2 regions of the Undibacterium sp. WLX3042 genome follow, and region 2 is predicted to be linked to the other one. Evidence: predicted binding sites of a transcription regulator. Region 2 holds the regulator's gene; the other holds the start of a gene.

Region 1 (8,136 bases), 1.1 Mb from region 2:
GGCAATACTGTCTGGCGTGCAGCGGCATTTGCCATTACTATGGCCGAAGTAGCCGCAAGGACATGGATTCATGGCAGCGATCAGCTGAAAACGTGCCGGAAAATCGGCTTGCCGGGCCGCGCGGGAAATGGTGATGTGCCCGGATTCCAGCGGTTCCCGCAACACTTCCAGAACACGTCGGTCAAACTCTGGAAGTTCATCAAGAAATAAAACGCCCTGATGCGCCAGTGATATTTCACCCGGACGCGGCGTACCGCCACCGCCAACCAGTGCCACGGCAGAAGCAGTATGGTGCGGAGCACGGTAAGGGCGCGATTTCCACTTATCGATAGAGAAACCTGACGTCAGGGATTGTACCGCCGCCGATTCCAGTGCCTCCTGGTCTGTCATTGATGGCAGTATTCCCGGAAAGCGGGCAGCCAGCATGGATTTTCCTGTCCCGGGTGGGCCGACCATCAGTACAGAATGACTACCTGCAGCGGCAACCTCAAGCGCACGTTTTGCCTGTAACTGGCCTTTGACTTCGGAAAAATCAGGATAGGCGCGACTTTGCATCGCAGCCTGCGGACGATGCCTCTGCAACTTGTTTTCTTCGGCAATCGCAGCGAAGTGTGCACAAACCTGGAGCAGGGAGTCGGCAGGATAAATTGCCGCGTCCGTTACCAAAGCAGCTTCATCGGCATTAGCTCTGGGTAAAATAAACGCGGGTTCTGTCTGTCCTGCTGTCGTGCTTTTACAAATCGCAAAGGTCATTGCCAGTGCACCGCGGATGGGGCGCAATTCACCTGACAGTGATAATTCACCTGCAAATTCGTATTGTTCCAGTGCATCTGCGGGAATTTGCCCGGATGCTGCAAGTATGCCCAGTGCAATAGGTAAATCGAAACGACCGGATTCTTTAGGTAAATCTGCCGGTGCCAGATTGACAGTGATTCTTTTTGCCGGGAATTCAAAGCGGGCATTTTGTAATGCGGCTCTGACGCGGTCCTTCGACTCTTTGACTTCTGTCTCAGGGAGCCCAACGATAGTAAAAGCAGGTAAACCATTGGCCAGATGGACCTCCACCGTGACTTGCGGAGCATCCATCCCATTGAGTGCGCGACTTTTAAGAACCGCCAGCGACATATCCCGAGCGCCCTGTTATTCCGTTATCTGTGCTTCTAATGCGGCGACACGTGCTTCCAGCGCTTCCAGCTTGCTGCGGGTCTTTGCCAGCACTTGTGCCTGTATATCGAATTCTTCCCGCGTGACCAGATCCAGTTTGGAGAAGCCCTGAGTCATGATGGCTTTGACATTTTTTTCTATGTCTTTGGCCGGCGAGTTTTCCAGAGCCTGACTGATTTTTGCCTGTACATCACTGAAGAAATTTTGCTTATCCATAATATTCCTGCCTGTATTTTTGTGTGAGATTGTTGTTGCACTCTGCTAGTGCGAAAAAAGTACAGCGATAAAACACATCGCTTGCCCTGCGTCAAAACAGTGCGGCGGGCGGTAGCCAGCATGTTATGCGGCTTGTTTGCATGCAGCGGAAATCATAACGTAAAGCCGGTGCCATGCCCACCAGAGCGTTCTTCTCATTGTATTCCTATAGCGGATTGTTATGCCCTTATTCCATTAATGCGAACGGGCTGTACACGAAAAATTACAGTTGGCACGACTTCTGCTAATAGTGAAGCGTTCGTAACTTTCCGAAGTTCATTTCCTGCAAAGCCACGAACGATCTTCTGGCTTTGCGTACCACCGGTGGTTGATGAAGTGAGTTCAGTTCAGTTTTTTTATTTAAATCGATGTTGACTATATACAAGGGGAAGCATAATGAAAAAATCAGTACTCGCCGCTGCAGTGACCGCAACTTTGTTAAGCAGTTTTGCATACGCAGATGAACCAAAACCAGACAATGAACTGAGTTTTAACATTGGCGTTGCCAGTGAATATCGTTATCGTGGTATTGCGCAGACACGTCTGGAGCCGGCATTACAAGGCGGTGCGGATTACACCCACAATCCTAGTGGCTTTTACGCCGGTACATGGTTATCGACCATTAAATGGGTGAAAGACGCAGGTGGCAGTGGCGATGTCGAATGGGATATTTACGCTGGTAAGAAAGGCGAGATCACGAAGGATGTCAGCTATGACGCCGGTGTTCTGACTTATGTCTATCTGTCAAACGGTCTCGACAAGGTTCCGGGGTTTGTTGATGCGAATACGACTGAAATTTACGGTCAGATCGGCACTGGACCTGTGTACGCAAAGTATTCTCACTCTGTGACGAATCTGTTTGGCTTCGTCAATAGTAAGAACAGTGGCTACCTGGATCTGGGTGCAAACATTGAGTTGCCGGATGCGTATACCCTGAATTTGCATGTCGGTCGCCAGATGATAAAAAACAATTCAGCGTCTTCGTATACCGACTGGAAGGTGGGCGTTACAAAAGAATTCTTTGGTGTGAATTTCAGTCTGGCCGCAGTTGGCACCAATGCTGACAAAAAACTGTATGTCACGCCAGCAGGCAAATTTACCGGCAAGACCACTTTGTTGTTGACTGCTGTAAAAACTTTCTGAAATGAGAGAACAACATGAAACTGATTACTGCCATTATTAAACCGTTTAAGCTCGACGAAGTCCGCGAAGCTTTATCAGAAATGGGTGTGCAAGGAATTACCGTGACTGAGGTCAAAGGTTTCGGTCGTCAGAAAGGACATACCGAGTTGTACCGTGGTGCTGAGTATGTCGTCGATTTTTTGCCGAAAACAAAAATTGAAGCGGCTGTCGATGATGCGATTGTGGATCGCGCGATTGAGGCGATTGAAAGCGCTGCACGTACCGGAAAAATCGGTGACGGCAAGATTTTCGTCTATGACCTGCAACAGGTTGTGCGTATTCGTACCGGCGAAACCGGCAACGACGCACTCTGATTGGCACACTAGGGAGTTCATATGAAAAAAGTACTGAAGAGTATGCTGGTTGCGGGCGCATTTCTCGCATCCATAGGAATGACAGCGATGGCGTGGGCTGACGATGCTCCGGCCAAAGCAGATGCGATTGCCGCATCTGCGGTTGCCACCAGTGCCTCGACACCCGCAGTGACGGAGGCGGCGACTGCTTCGGCGGCGGCAACTGCGCCAGCGGTGGCTCCGGCTGCAGCGACCGCATCAGCACCAGAGGCAGCGGCGACACCAGCGCCTGTTCCGAATAAAGGTGACACTGCATGGATGCTGGTTGCGACGTTGCTGGTGATTCTGATGACATTGCCGGGTCTGGCATTGTTCTATGGTGGTCTGGTTCGCTCTAAAAACATGTTATCGATTCTGGTGCAGGTATTCATGATCTTTGCCGTGATCGTCGTTTTATGGTGCATCTATGGTTATTCACTGACCTTTACTGAGGGCGGCAAATTTATCGGTTCGTTTGACCGTCTGTTCCTCAACGGAATCTGGGACCCAGCCAAGGCGTCATTCTCGACTGCCGCAACGTTCAGTAAAGGCGTCGTGATTCCTGAGTTTGTCTATGTCGCGTTCCAGGCTACTTTTGCCGCAATCACTTGTGCGCTGATCATCGGTGCATTTGCGGAACGTGCAAAATTCGTCGCAGTATTGTTATTCGTGGTCTTATGGTTCACCTTCAGCTATCTGCCAGTCGCGCACATGGTTTGGTTCTGGACTGGTCCAGATGCGATTAAAGATGCTGCAACGCTGGCCACAGAAACAGCCAAAGCCGGTTTCCTGTTCCAGAAGGGTGCACTCGATTTTGCCGGTGGCACAGTGGTTCACATTAATGCTGCAGTAGCAGGTCTGGTGGGTGCTTTCATGATTGGCAAACGTGTCGGTTACGGTAAGGAATCGATGGCGCCACACTCCCTGACGATGACCATGATCGGTGCTTCCTTGTTGTGGGTGGGCTGGTTTGGTTTCAATGCTGGTTCAGCGTTAGAAGCGGGTGATATTGCAGCGCTGGCATTCATCAATACTTTGCTGGCAACGGCAGCAGCGACAGTGTCATGGGTCTTCGGTGAATGGATGTCCAAAGGTAAGCCATCTATGTTGGGTGGTGCATCCGGTGCAGTTGCTGGTCTGGTTGCGATTACACCAGCATGTGGCTTCGTCGGACCTATGGGGGCATTAATCATCGGTCTGCTGGCAGGTATCGTCTGCCTGTGGGGTGTGAATGGTTTGAAACGTCTGATCGGTGCGGATGATTCTCTGGATGTCTTCGGTGTGCACGGCGTCGGCGGTATTCTCGGTGCGCTGCTGACTGGCGTATTTGCTTCGCCATCCTTGGGCGGTCAGGGTATTGTTGATTACGTTGCGAATAAGATGTCTGCTGATCCGTACTCCATCATCGATCAGGTGATCACACAGGCAACAGCGGTCGGCGTCACGATTCTGTGGTCGGCGGTGGTTTCCGTGATCGCGTACAAACTGGTTGATCTGGTTGTAGGTCTGCGTGTACCGGAAGATGAAGAACGTGAAGGTCTCGACATTACCAGCCACGGTGAGTCTGCCTACCACTCTTAATACAGGAATGAAATTGTTGTAGTAACGCTAGTATCCTCAGTGCATGAAACAGAGCGCATGCGACTGATTTACAAGCGGTTTGGCCACACAGCCAGACCGCTTTTTTTTATTTGAACTGGCGCTGACGGTGTGCCGGCAAGCATAAAAAAACACCGGCAACGATGCCGGTGCTTTGGATGCAGCCTGAAAAAAAGCTTATTGAAAACGCTTATTTTGTTTCAGCAGGGCGAACGTATGTCCAGAGGCGCGCAAGGTCGGCCGCGCCATCCGTACCCTGAATGGATTTAAACACTTCCAGTGCTTTGTCGCGATTGCCCGATTGCAGGTAAGCCATACCGAGGTGAAGTTTTGCCTCATCGACCGATTTCAGCCCGCCTTTGGCAATTCCCTGTTCCATCAGTGCAATGCCTTTTTCTGCCTGCGCATTGATCACGTAGTTATAACCAATGTTCACCAGACCGGTACCGGTTTTAGCATTTTTAGCAGAAGTCTCACCGGCATCGAGTGTTTTGATATCTTCCGCCGCTTGTTTGTAGACGCGATCACGCAATTGCTTATGTTTAGCCGCTTCTTTTCCTGTTCCCAGCAAACCGGAAGCATAGCCAGCGTCGATCGCTGTTTTAGCTTCTGCCGGCAAGCCTGCGAGCAGTGCCAGTTCTGCCATTTCTACATATTGTCCGGCATCGTCGATATTTTTTGTGACCAGCAGCAGGCGGTACAAGTCCAGACGCAGGCGGTCAGAGAAACCTGGTTTGTGTTCGGTACGATAAATCAGATCGCCCCAGTATTCTCTGGTCGGATAGTGCTGTACCACGCGCTCTAACACCGCTGCGTAACCGGCGTTGTCTTTCAGTTGCTGGTAGCTGCTGGCCAGCAGGCGCAGATTTTCCTCGGAAGGAACGCGTTTTGCACTCTCATCTTCGGCCAGCATGATGTTCAGTTGTTTGATCGCGCTGTTGAAATCGTTTTTCAGATAGTAGCCGCGGGCAACCATATTTTTGACCTGCGCGTTGCTGTTATCTTTTTCGAGATAACGTTTTGCCCACAGGATGGCCTGATCATATTTTTTCTCGTTGTAGTAAGTACCGGCGAGGCCTTCGATCAGGCGCAGTTTTTCATTATCCTTCAGAAATTCTGAACCGATCATGCCTTCAAATGCGGTGGCCAGTTGCTCGGTGTTATTGGTGCCTGAAGCAATCACTGCGTTCAGACGATGCAGTGCAAAGCTTTCGTAGGGTGTCTTTTTCTCAAGCGCATTGAGTTCATTCACTTTGTCCTGTGCTTCTTTGTACTGTTTTTTATCGAGCAATTCCTGAATTTCAGTTAAAGGACGCACCATTTCTTTGCGAACAACAGATTTTTTGGCCAGCTCCGCAGCTTTGTCGGCTGCTTCATCTGCGTGCGCTACGCCAGCGGTGACTGGGGCAATGCCTGTGCCGAGTGCTGCAAACATCATCGCAGCGAACAGAAAAGAGATTTTTTTCATGGAATATCCGGTAAAAAATGAACATGACCGCATGGACACGGTTCTTACTTAGCGTCACACTCAGCCAAGCATTCTGCCCTGGCTGGGGATGGGGCGAAGAGCGAATTATAACTGAGCCGGCGAGCGCGTTCACCAGTTGCAGCCGGTATCGACAACTGTGCTGACGGCGAGTGGAATAATGGCCAGCAAACCTGCGCCGGAGTATGCTTTCAGGCAGTCTTTGCGTTCCGCTTTTTTGGTGCCATCCGCCAGTTTTTTTTCAAACCCGTCATCACGCCGGTGACTTTGCTGGATTTTCTCTATGGTTCCGGGCTGGCGCTGTTTGTCTATCGCCAGCGCTGAGCGCTTTAATTCATCCAGATTCAGGCGTGGCTCTTCTGTCGTTATATTGGCAGGACGGGTGATGCCTGGATTGCTGTCCGCTACCGGATTGACCGTGGTGATGGCTTTGTCATTTTGTCCGCCGTGCGGTGAAATCCTGCGGCGCTGGATTGCTGGCGGCTGATGCGTCTCCGGTGGCGGCACGGAACTGACCTCAGGAACTGGCGGAGGGCGGATATCTGTCAACTGCAGATAATGGATGACGCTTGCATCAGCGCGGCTGCTGACGCCATGTTGCTGCTGCCAGGCGAGCCACAAGAGTCCGTGTACTGATAATACCAGCACTGACGCCAGCGCTCGGCGGGTATAGGGAAGTGGTTGTTGCAGCTGAAATTGCATAGCATTTCCTGTTGCATTGAGTATGGCACTCAGACCGGGAGCTTTTATTTAAAGTTCAACATATTCATATACTGGGAGGGAGTATCCGTAGTTGTATTGCTGAAAACATTTAAAAATAAGGGGGATTTTCTGAATATCAGTCATACTCCCCCATCTTCTTAAGATGCCCGGTGTTGCACCAGTATCCACGGCTTGACCACCACGGTCCAGAGTTGCAGATCATTTTCCAGCCAGGCTCTGGCTTGTTCGTCACTGACTTTATACAATCGCCCTGCACTCAGGAGAGTCTGAATTTCGGCAGCATTATCGTTTGCCATGTGTACAGCAACTTCTACCAGATCAAGATCCGGGGCAATAGCAAGCACATTGCCGGAGGCAAAATGTTTGAGCAGTTCGCTCCAGGGAAAACGTGCTGTTTCCTGATTGATTTTGGTACGCAGAAGGTCGTTAGCAGAAGACATAAAAACGGAAAATGATAAGAATGATTCGGAGGTGTGTCTCAACAGTGCGGTATCAGTTGGTGCATCATGATACCTAAACTGTGGCCGCGCCGGTTCTTTGCCAGAGCGCTTGTGTCAGGAAAGAATTTCAACCCGGCCTTTGAGTAGTTCGGAAAGCTCGTCCAGAAACGGGCTGAGCTGTTTTTCTTTCATACTGAGTTGCATTTGCGCTGATTCCGTGTAGCTGACGGCTATCACTTGTGCCTGATATTTCTCAATCAGGCGCCGGACCTGAGATTCATCGGCAAATGCGATCCGGAACATGATGTCAGCCATCGTTTCAACGGCGATCAGGCTGGCGGTTTTAAATGCATCGGAGATCGCCTGTCCATAGGCGCGCGTCAATCCGCCGGCGCCTAATTTCGTGCCGCCCCAGTAACGGACAACCACCGCAAGAACGTTGGTCACATCTTTGTGTACTAATACGTTGTACATCGGTTTGGCGGCGGTGCCTGAAGGTTCGCCATCGTCGTCGAGGCCTGAGTCGCCAGCACAAATCAGCGCCCAGCAGACATGCACGGCTCCCGGATGCTGCGCGCGTATCTCTGTCAGGCGCGCACGCGCTTCAGCGCGCGTATGCAGCGGGTACAACTGACCCAGAAAGCGGCTTTTTTTTATCTCTATTTCCGCGAATGCGGGTGCTGCCAGTTGATACATGGAATCGAGGATGAAATGGGGAACAGCAGACCCGGAAAATCTGCTGAGGAAATAGTCGGTACAGCTTGCGTGTATCCGTTTATTGGATCACAAAATTAACAAAGAAAATATCCGTGACACCGTCACGCTCTTTGACATCGAGTACACGATTGATTCTTTCTTTGATTTCATCGATCAATTCATTTTTACCTTCGGCAGTCTGAATCTGTGTCGATTCTTTGCCACTCAGCAGCATGATCAGGGAATGACGCACGACCGG
Region 2 (8,136 bases):
TTAAGCAGCGTTCCATGAAAAAGCGCCCATCACTTTATTGCGTGATGGGCGCTGCTGTGCTGATGCCAGCAAAAACGTACTGGCAAATCTGTCAGTAAATCTGTAAGTGAAATTGCTTTAAAACCTGTCCGCTATTAACCCTGCAAATGCCGCAGCGGATGTGCGTACGCCGGCCATACTTCGGTGAAGAATTGCGCGATCTGTTCATGACTCACATCGCGCAGATGCGCAGGCGACCATTGCGGCATATTGTCTTTATCAACGACCAGGGCCCGCACGCCTTCCAGCACTTCGCCATGTTTGAAGCAATGGCGTACCATGGCGCGTTCCATGCGCAGACAGTCCGCCACATTCTGACGTGCGCCGCGCCGCAGTTGTTCGAGCGTGACGCACATCAGTAAAGGCGAACGTTTCTCCATCGTGACCAGTGTTTGCTGAGCAAATGCATCGCTGTTGTTGCTTAATTTTTCTGCGATGGTCAGCACATTGTTGCCGCTGAAAAACTGATCGATCAAGGCGCGCTGGCTGGCAAGTTTACTGCTGGCCGGATCAGCCTGCGATGCAAATGGCGCAGCAAATTCACGTATCGCCAGGCGTATATCTGCCGCTTCGGTACGCTCCAGCATGGTCAGTAATGCTGGCAGTTCAGATGTTGGGATATAGACGTCAGCGAGGCCTGCATATAAGGCATCGGCAGCGGCAATGATGTCGCCAGTCAGACCGAGATAAGTACCGATTTCACCCGGTGTTCGCGACAGGAAATAACTACCGCCGACATCCGGAAATAAACCGATGTTCACTTCCGGCATCGCCATTTTGGTACGTTCGGTCACGATACGCAGACGGCAATTTTCACCTGCCTGCGCAATGCCCATACCGCCACCCATCACCACACCATTCATCAACGCGATGTAGGGCTTAGGGTAAAAATGTATCAAATGATTTAACGCATATTCTTCGGTAAAAAAATCTTCGAGCAGGGCGCTGTCACCAGTTGGCGTAGCGGTGCCGACGTCATAGAAAAAGCGGATGTCGCCACCGGCACAAAATGCTTTTTCACTGCTGCTGTGTATGAATACGGCACGGATAGTTGTATCGTCGCGCCACGCCAATAATGTGGCGGTGAGTGCGCGCACCATCTCCAGTGACAGAGAGTTCAATGCTTTCGGACGGTCGAGAGTGATGTAGCCGATCTGATTTTTAACGGAAGTGATTACGTATTCGCTCATGTAGATACCATTAACATAGTCGTGACAGGGCAATCATTTTATTCCTGTTTGCACTTCGTCAGTACGACAAAAATAACAAAAAACAGATAACAAAAAAGGACGCTGTTGGCGTCCTTGTTTTCGTGTTCCGTAAATAACGGGAGGCGGGCGATTATGCCGATGCCGGATCAGGGATATGTTTGATCGCATCGCGATCGTGACCCTGAACTTTATCTTTATGCTTGATCACCTGACGATCCAGTTTATCAATCAGTGTATCAATCGCAGCGTATAAATCATGCGCCAGACTTTCAACGTGAATATTTTTACCACTGATATGCAGGTCAATGTCGGCTTTATGTCGTTTCTCTTTTTCGCTCAGCTTGTCGACGGTCAGCGTGACGGTCAGATCAATGACCTGATCAAAGTGACGCCGGATACGTTCCAGCTTGGTATGTACATATTCACGAATGGCAGGAGTGACTTCAACGTGATGTCCACTGATGGTGAGATTCATACTGTGCTCCTTTAGTGATATTGCTTGCTAATAACAATAAGCTCATTTTGATTTTACGGCGTTGAGCTAAATCATATATAGCAATTCAAACCGTGATTACAAGGACTGCTTACAAAGATTTTCGCAAACTGACTGGCGGTATTTTCAGGGCTTCACGGTATTTGGCTACGGTCCGTCGGGCAATTACCATGCCCTGTTCACCCAGCATGTCTGCGATTTTGCTATCAGAGAGTGGGCTTTTCTGGTCTTCTGCTCCTATCAACTGCTTGATGAGTGCACGTATCGCGGTGGAAGAGGCTTCACCCCCTGTTTCCGTCGCAACATGGCTGCCGAAAAAATATTTCAACTCAAACATCCCATGCGGGGTCAGCATGTATTTCTGAGTCGTCACACGAGAAATAGTGCTCTCGTGCAGACCCAGTGTATCAGCTATTTCGCGCAAAACAAGAGGGCGCATCGCAACAGCACCATGCGCAAAAAAATTACGTTGTCTTTCAACTATCGCTTGTGACACCCGTAAGATTGTTTCGAAGCGCTGACGCATATTTTTGATCAGCCAGCGTGCTTCCTGTAACTGGGTTCCAAGTCCTGTTTCGCCGCGATTCTGCCGCATGATGTTGGCGTACATACTGCTCACGCGCAGTTTCGGCATCACATCCTGATTCAGTAACACTTGCCAGCCATTACCATTTTTTCTGACGATCACATCCGGTACTGCATAGTCTGAGCTGCTGGTGGCAAATGCGATACCTGGCCGTGGTTCGCATTGCCGTATGACTGCCTGCGCTTCGCGCAAATCTTCATCATCGCAGTCGAATATTTTTTTTAATTTTGTGAAGTCTCTTTGTGCAAACAAAGTCAGCTGTGTTTCCACCAGTGCCAGTGCAAGACGGCGGGTAACAAAAGGAATTTTCGGCATGCGCCTGATCTGTATCGCGAGACACTCTGATAAATTTCGCGCACCGACACCCGGCGGATCAAAACTCTGCAGCATCTTCAGCGCGAACGATAATTCCTCTTCGTCTATTAATAATTCGAGTGGCAGACCAGCGTGAATTTCTTCCAGACTTTCTGTCAGGTAGCCGTTATCATCGAGTGTGTCGATGATCAGTTCCAGCAATGCGCGGTCGCGTGCTTCCCTGAGCGTGAGGCGCATTTGTTCCAGCAGATAGTCACGCAGGCTGATGTGGGTAGATTCGAGCTGAGGCCTGCCTTCATCTTCATCGGCGTTAGCTGCACCGGAAGGCGCATCGTTAAAACTCCACTCTTCTTCGTTGGCACTGATGCTGTCGTTGACCGGCACATCAGCTTCGACAGCAGCATCTTGTGGCGCGGCGCTTTCAGAAGGCGTGATGCTTTCCATGCCTGCATCCGGCGTCGTACTTGTATTGTTGATGGCGCCATCCGCCAGCAGGCGGACCGCATTATCCATAGGGTCATCGACACGCTCCAGCATAGGATTTTCTATCAGCAGCGTTTCCAGTTCCTGATGCAGTTCCAGCGTTGACAGTTGCAACAGCCGTATCGATTGCTGCAGTTGAGGCGTCAGCGCAAGATGCTGAGAAGTACGTAGTTGCAGGCTTTGTTTCATAATGCGTCCCGTTACATCCGGAAATGTTCTCCCAGATAGACGCGTCGCACAGACTCATTCTGAATGATGTCGTCGGGTTTGCCGCTGGCTAATACCGAGCCTTGATTGATGATGTAGGCATGGTCACAGATACCCAGCGTTTCGCGGACATTATGATCGGTGATCAGCACACCGATACCGCGTTCTTTCAGGAAGCGGACGATGCGTTGAATCTCAATCACTGCAATCGGATCGACTCCGGCAAAAGGTTCATCGAGCAGAACAAAACGCGGGTTCGTCGCGAGTGCGCGCGCAATTTCGACACGACGTCGTTCACCGCCCGATAAAGCCAGCGCCTGACTGTCACGGATTTTTTCTATCTGCAGATCGGTCAGCAAGCTGTCCAGACGTTGCCGGATTTTTTTCTCGGATAAAAATTTTCCATCTTTGTCTTTTTGCAGTTCGAGTACAGCGCGGATATTTTCTTCGACCGTCAGTTTACGAAACACTGATGCTTCCTGAGGCAGATACGACAGACCGAGGACGGCACGCTGATGTATCGGTAAATCCGAAACATTCGTATCGTCGATATTGATTTCGCCGGCGTCGGAAGGTACCAGTCCGACGATCATATAAAAAGAGGTGGTTTTACCTGCGCCGTTTGGTCCCAGCAGCCCGACGACTTCGCCGCTTTTTACCAGCAGCGATACATCGCGCACAACTTGTCGTGCACCGTAGCGTTTTTGCAGACCTTTGACGGTCAGCGTGCTGTCTTTTGATCCCATCTTAATTTGCCTGTTTCTCAGTTCTTGGTTGTATCGTGGTTTTGATGCGACCGCCTCCTGACACTGCCTGACCTGAGCTGGAATTGACGCCGACAAAGACATCATTTTTACTATCGTAGGAAAGGAATTCTCCTTCTTGTTGCTGTGTGACTTTGTTTCCGTCGAGATAGCGTATTTGTGCCCTGGACAGGAATTTTACGAATTCTGTTTTTTCATCGTATTCCGCTTTTTCGGATTCGCCTTCCACCCAAAGATCTGGCCCGCCGTCGCGCTTCTGACGAAACGTGATTTTTGCGCCAGGTTTGGCGGTCAGTACAACATGCTGGAATTCATCGGCACTTTTTGTAACAACAGCTTTTTCTGCTCTGACTTTCAGTGTGCCGCGGACGACCACGACATCACCTGAAAACGTACTGACATTGGTCTTGCCATTATTTAAAAACTGGTCTGCTTCTATCGTCATTTCTTTGAGACTGTCTGCTTTTTCAGCGTGAACGCTGGATACGGACAGTAAAGCCATCAGGGCTAACATCCATGAGCTCAACGCAAGATGCACTGTTTTTTTTTCGGGGCGCATGTTTACTCTCTGTCTTGTCTGTGTTGTTGATGAATGTTTTTTCATTTATGTTTGAACAGGCGTGCATGCACTTTACTGAGCAGACGCAATTCCTGATTCGCATTGTTCGCGATCATACCGGTCGCATCGGTTTCGCCGTTATCCGTGATCAGTCTGATGCGTTGGTCCGTCCTGACGATGTCGGAGTCCGGCAGTAACTGCAGATATTCTGTTTCTACCCGCATAAAACTGGAGTTGATTCCTTGTGGCCTCTCTACTCTTACCTGATCATAAAGATGCACCACATCTTCGGTACGTTTTGGGGACAGCACCTCAGATTTCTGTTCCACAACCGCACGCGCTGCATTAATCGTGATCGGTGTGCGCTGCGTATCGAAGCTGCTGATGCGCGGCTCTTTGATATCGTACTGATCCGTGCGCGGTAAATGCACCAGGCTTTGTCCGGTCACGTGATAATTTGCCTTGCCGTTATTCGAGAGTTTGATGAAATTAAAATTCTCGACGTAATAATCCGGTTCCTGACGCGCTGAGGTCCGGTTGTAATCATCGGCGCCCTGACGACGTACTGTGTCGTACAGCCAGAAACTGCCAAGTGCAAGGAGACCGACAGCAGCGATAGCCATCCAGGTGCGTGCGCGGTCGATAGTGATTTGTGCCTTCATGCGAGGTATTCTGCCAGAACGCTGTCGTACTTGTTTTGCGCCCGCAATATGAAATCGCAGACTTCCCTGGCTGCACCTTTGCCGCCGCTGGCCGTCGTCACGTGATGGACGCGTTGGCGCACTTCTGCATGACCGTTAGGTACGCTGGCGGCGAAGCCGACACGGGTCAGAACCGGCAGGTCGATCACATCATCGCCGATAAAGCCACATTCGTCTGCCGGTATATTCAACTCTTGCAGCAGATGCAAAAATGCCGTTTTTTTGTCATGGATGCCCTGACGCACATAGGTGATGCCCAGATCAGCGGCGCGCCGCGCGACGATCGGCGATTGCCGGGCACTGATTATGGCCGTGGCAATGCCAGCGTTTTGCAGCAACCGTATGCCCTGTCCATCCAGCACATTGAATGTTTTCAGCGTTTCGCCATCCGCACCGAAATGCAGGCTGCCATCGGTCAGAATACCGTCCACATCAAAGATCATCAGTCTGATTTTTGCTGCTCTTATGATCGCTTCAGACATTAAATCACCTTGGCTCTGGTCAGATCGTGAATATGTAATGCACCAGCCAGTTTGCCATGTTCATCTGTGACCAGCAGCTGATTAATGCGATAGGTTTCCATCACTTCGACAGCTTCGACCGCCAGTTGTTCGGCGCGTATGCTGCGTGGATTTTTGTGCATGACATCCGCGATGCGGATTTGCGTGAAATCTCTGACGTCTTCCATCAGGCGGCGCAAATCACCATCGGTGAAAACGCCGACGATATGACGCTCGGCATCAATCACTGCGGTCATCGCCATTCCTTTTTTGGTGATCTCCAGCAGTGCCGTGGTCAGTTGCGTATCGGGTGTCACGCAGGGAATCGCGTCACCGGTACGCATCACATCTTTGACATAGGTCAGCAGACGGCGACCCAGTGCGCCACCCGGGTGGGAACGGGCGAAATCCTCTTCGCGGAAGCCGCGGGCATCGAGTACGGCGACTGCCAGCGCATCGCCTAAAGCAAGGGTGACCGTGGTACTGGCTGTCGGCGCAAGATTCAGCGGGCAGGCTTCTTTATCGACGTGCAGATTCAGATGCACATCGGCCAGTTTCGCCAGACTCGATTGCGGATTGCCTGTCAGTGAAATCAGTTTGACGCCAAGGCGTTTAATGATAGGCAGGATCGCGATGAGTTCTGCGGCCTCACCGGAATAAGAGATGGCAATGAAGACATCATGCTTGGTTACCATACCCAGATCACCATGCGCCGCTTCTGCAGGATGGATAAAAAACGATGGTGTGCCGGTGGAGGCGAAGGTGGCGGAAATCTTACGGGCGATATGACCGGATTTGCCTATACCCGAAACGACAACACGCCCATTGCATGAAAGTAACATTCTGACTGCAACAGAGAAATTTGTGGCATCGTCGCTGTTGAGCCTGTTTTGTAAGGCAATCAGTGCGTCTGCTTCAATTTGCAGAGTTGCTGATGCCAGTTGCACCGCACGTTGCGCGGCGGTCGAGGACGCATCATTTGCTGTCGTCTCGTTAAATGGGGTTGCGTTCAGATCATTCATGTCCGAAGTATAAACGAAATCCTGTAAGCAAAAACTCTGCCAGACGTAACGAAATGCATATTCCGTGCACATTGTTCATTGAATATGACGAAAACTTCAGCATAAATCGGCAATAATATCCTCTATGAATGCGCTCGATACGACACTGTCTCTGTTAGCTGCCGCGGTTCTCGGGGTTGTTGTTTTTCGTCTGTGGCAACTGCCGCCAATACTGGGTTATCTCGTTGTCGGCGTGCTGATAAGTCCGTTTGGTCTGGGGTTTGCCGACGATGGCGCGGTCACGCACGAACTTGCCGAGTTTGGCGTGGTGTTTCTGATGTTTTCCATAGGGCTGGAATTCTCTTTGCCCAAGCTGATGACGATGCGCAAGGCGGTGTTCGGTCTGGGCATGGCGCAGGTAGTCATGACGATTGCGGTCAGCCTGGTCGCCGCCCGACTGGCCAGTATCTGGTTGCCGCAGTATTTTCAGATTGGTTGGGAAGCCGCTTTTGCCTTAGGCGGTGCACTGGCGATGTCATCGACAGCGATCGTTTCCAAAATGCTGACGGAGCGCCTGGAGCTGGAAAGTTTGCACGGGCGGCAGATTATCAGCATCCTGTTGTTTCAGGATCTGGCGGTGGTGCCGCTGCTGATCCTGATTCCGGCGCTGGCATCACATTCCTCTGATCTGCTGCAAAACCTGGCGTGGGCAAGTGCGAAGGCAATCCTGGTCCTGCTCGTATTACTGGTTGCCGGACAAAAACTGATACGCGCCTGGTTCCGGGTGGTCGCGAAGCAGCGTTCGCAAGAGTTATTTATGCTCAACCTGTTGCTGATCACGCTGGGGGCTGCATGGCTGACCGAACAGGCCGGGCTGTCGATGGCGCTGGGGGCGTTTGTGGCAGGGATGCTGATTTCTGAAACCGAGTACCGCCTTCAGGTCGAGGAGGATATCAAGCCTTTCCGCGATGTGCTGCTGGGGCTGTTTTTTATCACCGTCGGCATGCTGCTGAATTGGCGGCTGGTGGTTGATCATCTGTGGTTAGTGTTGTTGCTGTTTATTGTGCCAATGGTTGTCAAGCTGCTGCTGATTGCCGGTCTGGCAAAATTGTTTGGCAACTCGACCAGTATTTCTTTGCGCACCGGTCTGGCGCTGGCGCAGGCGGGTGAGTTTGGTTTTGTTTTATTAAATCAGGCCGGTGATCTGCATCTGATACCAGCGCAATTGTTGCAGGTAATACTGGCAGCCATGGTGTTGTCGATGCTGGTATCGCCGT

What was found. Region 2 encodes sigma-54, which starts transcription at its own class of promoters, with help from an activator protein. Its sites were predicted from a motif close to TGGCANGNAANCTGCTTT; they were not measured.
Region 1: the regulator sigma-54 is predicted to act here: its motif matches at 1,650-1,667, upstream of ACPAOP_RS06180 (TorF family putative porin).

What each region holds. Positions count from the first base shown of each region.
Region 1 covers NZ_CP186698.1:1,373,440-1,381,575, forward strand. The annotation lists gene ACPAOP_RS06170 (YifB family Mg chelatase-like AAA ATPase) at 1-1,125, opposite strand, end outside; gene ACPAOP_RS06175 (accessory factor UbiK family protein) at 1,141-1,380, opposite strand; gene ACPAOP_RS06180 (TorF family putative porin) at 1,816-2,562, shown strand; gene ACPAOP_RS06185 (P-II family nitrogen regulator) at 2,577-2,915, shown strand; gene ACPAOP_RS06190 (ammonium transporter) at 2,937-4,514, shown strand; gene ACPAOP_RS06195 (tetratricopeptide repeat protein) at 4,723-6,000, opposite strand; gene ACPAOP_RS06200 (hypothetical protein) at 6,130-6,720, opposite strand; gene ACPAOP_RS06205 (DUF2288 domain-containing protein) at 6,879-7,181, opposite strand; gene ACPAOP_RS06210 (IMPACT family protein) at 7,296-7,877, opposite strand; gene ACPAOP_RS06215 (flagellar basal body-associated FliL family protein) at 7,957-8,136, opposite strand, start outside.
Region 2 covers NZ_CP186698.1:315,394-323,529, reverse strand. The annotation lists gene ACPAOP_RS01440 (enoyl-CoA hydratase/isomerase family protein) at 135-1,229, opposite strand; gene hpf (ribosome hibernation-promoting factor, HPF/YfiA family) at 1,381-1,725, opposite strand; gene ACPAOP_RS01430 (RNA polymerase factor sigma-54) at 1,835-3,316, opposite strand; gene lptB (LPS export ABC transporter ATP-binding protein) at 3,328-4,080, opposite strand; gene lptA (lipopolysaccharide transport periplasmic protein LptA) at 4,082-4,657, opposite strand; gene lptC (LPS export ABC transporter periplasmic protein LptC) at 4,699-5,319, opposite strand; gene ACPAOP_RS01410 (KdsC family phosphatase) at 5,316-5,840, opposite strand; gene ACPAOP_RS01405 (KpsF/GutQ family sugar-phosphate isomerase) at 5,840-6,880, opposite strand; gene ACPAOP_RS01400 (cation:proton antiporter) at 7,005-8,136, shown strand, end outside.